2 regions of the Bradyrhizobium sp. LCT2 genome follow, and region 1 is predicted to be linked to the other one. Evidence: predicted binding sites of a transcription regulator. Region 1 holds the regulator's gene; the other holds the start of a gene.
What was found. The regulator HrcA, encoded in region 1, represses chaperone genes, less so after heat shock. The targets are predictions, from matches to a motif close to GTTAGCACTCNCNNNNNGNGAGTGCTAAC.
Positions count from the first base shown of each region.

Region 2: a site for HrcA is predicted at 1,067-1,095, ahead of EI171_RS19260 (co-chaperone GroES). Genes of this name have one in related genera too.

Region 1 covers NZ_CP034432.1:1,087,595-1,089,791, reverse strand. Annotated here, with positions in the region: gene grpE (nucleotide exchange factor GrpE) at 1-264, opposite strand, end outside; gene hrcA (heat-inducible transcriptional repressor HrcA) at 362-1,450, opposite strand; gene rph (ribonuclease PH) at 1,625-2,197, shown strand, end outside.
Region 2 covers NZ_CP034432.1:4,009,528-4,011,724, reverse strand. Annotated here, with positions in the region: gene EI171_RS19270 (tetratricopeptide repeat protein) at 1-463, shown strand, start outside; gene EI171_RS19265 (usg protein) at 472-759, opposite strand; gene EI171_RS19260 (co-chaperone GroES) at 1,138-1,452, shown strand; gene groL (chaperonin GroEL) at 1,495-2,197, shown strand, end outside.

The DNA.
Region 1 (2,197 bases):
GTTGTCGGCTATGTCGAGCACGTCGCGGGCAAAGCCGGTGATGCCGTAGAGACGGGCGTCGGCGACCTCCTTGGTGGTGCGCTTGCGCAGATTTTCCATCTCCGCCAGCGTCCGCAGCATACGGTCGCGCGCCTCGGCGGCTTCCTTCTGCAACAGCTCGACCGAGCCCGGCTCGGGATCGTCGGGCATGATGTAGGGCTTCGACACCACGGGCTCGCCGGTCGGCGCGGTCGTGTCTTCGGGTTGCCGGTCTCGATCGGTCATCGGCTCTCTTTTCGAATTTGTCTCAGGGATTTTTCTGGCCCGGATATCGTGCTTCGGACGCCGAAAATCAAGCGCCCGTGATCGCCTCAGCCGCCGGTCAGCCCCCCAGAAGGCGGCTGACGATCCGGGCGGCGTAGTCCACGGTCGGGATCACACGGGCATAATTCAGCCGTGTCGGCCCGATAACGCCCAAAACGCCGACGATGTGGCCGGCGGCATCCCGATAGGGCGAGATGATGGTCGAGGAGCCCGACAAGGAGAACAGCTTGTTCTCCGAACCGATGAAAATCCGCACGCCTTCCGCGGTCTCGGCCCGGCCGAGCAGGTCGATGACGCCGCGCTTGGTCTCGAGGTCGTCGAACAAGAGGCGGACCCGCTCCAGATCCTCCAGCGCGTGCAAATCTTCCAGCAGATTGGCGTGGCCGCGGACGATGAGCTGGCGGTCCTCGTTCTCGCCGCCGGACCAGCTGGCGATCCCGGCCGAAATCACCTTCTGCGTCAGCTGATCGAGCTCGGCACGGGCCTCCCCGAGCGCGGTCTCGAGCTCGAGCCGCGCCTCGGCCAGGGTGCGGCCGCGAATCCGCGAATTGAGGAAATTGCCGGCCTCGGTGATCGCCGAGGAGGGAACTCCGGGCGGCAGCGTCAGCACGCGGTTTTCGACCTGGCCGTCCTCGCCGACCAGGATCACCAGCGCTTTTTCCGGTTCCAGCCGGACGAATTCGATGTGTTTCAGCCGCGCGTTGGATTTCGGCGTCAGCACCACCGCGGCGGCGCGGGTCAGGCCCGACAGCCGCGTCAGCGCCTGGTCCAGCGCCGCCTCGACCGACTGCGCCTGACCGACGGAGGTGAGCTGGCTCTGGATCGACTGCCGCTCGGCGTCATTGAGGTCACCCACCTGCATCAAGGCGTCGACGAAGAAGCGCAGGCCGAGTTCCGTCGGCAGCCGGCCGGCGGACGTATGCGGGGCATAGATCAGGCCGAGCTGTTCCAGATCGGCCATGACGTTGCGAACCGAGGCCGGCGACAGCGGCATCGCGATCAGCCGGGAAATATTGCGTGAGCCCACCGGCTCGCCGGTCGCGAGATAGCTTTCGACAATTTGACGAAAGATGTCGCGGGACCGCTCATTCAGCTGGGCGAGCCCTGCGCGCGGCGCGATCAGATGGATCGGATCGTGATGGGCCACAGACAGCAACTCCTCTCAGATGCTTATAATTTGGCCATCCGGGAGGCCCCTGACAAGCGTGGTTTTGCACTTGCTCGACAGTTGCTTGGGGACCGAAAAGGCCTTGCCGCTCACCCTCACCCCACCTACAAGCACCGCGAACAGCCTATTCCCGTGAGTTTTGGAGGATTTCCCATGCGGCCAAGCCGCCGTGCGCCCGACGAATTGCGCCCCGTGACGCTGGAGCGCGGCGTGGTCAAATATGCGGAAGGCTCCTGCCTGGTGAAATTCGGCGACACCCATGTGCTGGTCACCGCCACGCTGGAGGACCGCCTGCCGCCGTGGCTGAAGGGCCAGGGCCGCGGCTGGGTCACCGCCGAATACGGCATGCTGCCGCGCGCGACCTCGGAACGCACCCGCCGCGAGGCCTCCGCCGGCAAGCAGAGCGGCCGCACCGTCGAGATCCAGCGCCTGATCGGCCGCTCCCTTCGCACCATCATCAATCTCGAAGCGCTCGGCGAGCGCCAGATCACGGTCGATTGCGACGTGCTCCAGGCCGACGGCGGCACGCGCACGGCCTCGATCACCGGCGCCTGGGTCGCGCTCGCCGATTGCGTCAACTGGATGAAGGCGCGCAACATGGTCAAGGCCAACGTGCTGCGCGACAACGTCGCCGCGATCTCCTGCGGCATCTACAACGGCACGCCCGTGCTCGACCTCGACTATGCCGAGGATTCGGAAGCCCAGACCGACGCCAATTTCGTCATG
Region 2 (2,197 bases), 2.9 Mb from region 1:
TCAACTGGTCCGCGACAATCTGCTGGCGAGGCTTGCAACTTGCGGAGTGCCGGCCGAACGCGTCGATCTGCTCGGAACCACCTTGCGAGTCGATCATCTGGCATCGTTCAATCGCGTCGATATTGCCCTCGACCCGTTCCCGCAGAATGGCGGCGTCAGCACGTTGGAAGCCTTGCAGATGGGCGTGCCCGTGGTGGCGAAGCTCGGGAACAGTCTGCCCAGCCGTGCCGCCGGCTCCATCCTCACCGCGCTTGGCCTGCCGGACTGGGTTACGGACAGCGAGGAGGCATATGTCGACATCGCGGTGAGCCGCGCGACTGAGATCGACGACCTCGACAAATTGCGCCGCGAGTTGCCCGGACAGGTCAGGGCTGCGCCCGCCTGCAACCCGGTCGCCTACGCGCAAGCGGCGGACGAGGCCTATCGCGCGATGTGGAAGCGCTATTGCAGCAGCGACGCCTGATCGCTGCGTCAATGCAGCCTGAACACGCCGTCCACCGCACGTAGCTCGGCCGGCTTGATCAGCTTGGAATGCGCGACGGTGACCGAATAGAGGGGACCGTCGAGCTTTTGCTGCCAGAACGCCAGGAAATCGGTCAGCGCCGGGAATTTCGGGAAGAGATCGTAGTTCTGCCAGACATAGGTCTGAAGCAGCGAAGGATGATCCGGCATCCGATAGAGAATTTCAGCCGTCGTCAGCCCGTAACCCAGCACCTGTTTCCGGAAGTCGTCGGAAACAACCCCAACCCGCGAGACCATGCCAACCTCCTTTGCAGGAGCGCATTCAGGGGTGGCTTGATCCGGTACGCTGCTTACGAGCCACCCGGTGGAGATGCGCTCACATGAGAGAAATGTGACGCAAACTGATAATCCATCTCAAGCCCAAAAGTTTAACAAGCTGTTGAAATTCAATGCGTTAGCAGCAGAGACGGCTCCGTGCTAATACGGACCGGCGGACGGTTAACGATGGGAAAGAGATTCTGGCAGCCGGGCCTTCCGAGTGCTTATTTTTCTGCTAGAAGCCCTTGCCCCCGCAAAATTCCTGTCCTATTTCAGCCTCACCCGTGCTAGCACTCGCGGGCACAGACTGCTAACAATCTGAAATCATCAACCCGAGCAATTGCTTAGGAGGACTGCATGAAATTCCGTCCGCTTCACGACCGCGTCGTGGTCAAGCGCATCGACGCAGAAGAGAAGACCGCTGGCGGCATCATCATTCCCGACACTGCCAAGGAAAAGCCCTCCCAGGGCGAAGTCGTCGCCGTCGGCCCCGGTGGCCGCGACGAAGCCGGCAAGCTGATCCCGATCGACCTGAAGGTCGGCGACCGCGTGCTGTTCGGCAAGTGGTCCGGCACCGAGGTCAAGATCGACAGCGTCGATCTCTTGATCATGAAGGAAAGCGACATCATGGGCGTCCTCGACGTCCCCGCTTCCAAGAAGAAGGCGGCCTAAGAGCCCCCTCTCGCCCCCAGCCAACCTCAAGGAAAAATCCAGATGGCAGCTAAAGAAGTCAAATTCTCGGTTGATGCGCGCGACAAGATGCTGCGCGGCGTCGACATCCTCGCCAACGCGGTGAAGGTCACGCTCGGTCCGAAGGGCCGCAACGTCGTGCTCGACAAGTCGTTCGGCGCTCCCCGTATCACCAAGGACGGCGTCACCGTCGCCAAGGAGATCGAGCTCGAGGACAAGTTCGAGAACATGGGCGCGCAGATGGTGCGCGAAGTCGCCTCCAAGTCCGCTGATGCGGCCGGCGACGGCACCACCACCGCGACCGTGCTGGCCCAGGCGATCGTGCGCGAAGGCGCCAAGTCGGTTGCCGCCGGCATGAACCCGATGGACCTCAAGCGCGGTATCGACCTCGCGGTCGAAGCCGTCGTTGCGGACCTCGTCAAAAACTCCAAGAAGGTCACCTCGAACGACGAGATCGCCCAGGTCGGCACCATCTCGGCCAACGGCGACGCGGAGATCGGCAAGTTCCTGGCCGACGCCATGAAGAAGGTCGGCAACGAGGGTGTCATCACCGTCGAGGAAGCCAAGTCGCTCGAGACCGAGCTCGACGTCGTCGAGGGCATGCAGTTCGACCGCGGCTACATCTCGCCCTACTTCGTCACCAACGCCGACAAGATGCGCGTTGAGATGGACGACGCCTACATCCTCATCAACGAGAAGAAGCTCTCCTCGCTGAACGAGCTGCTGC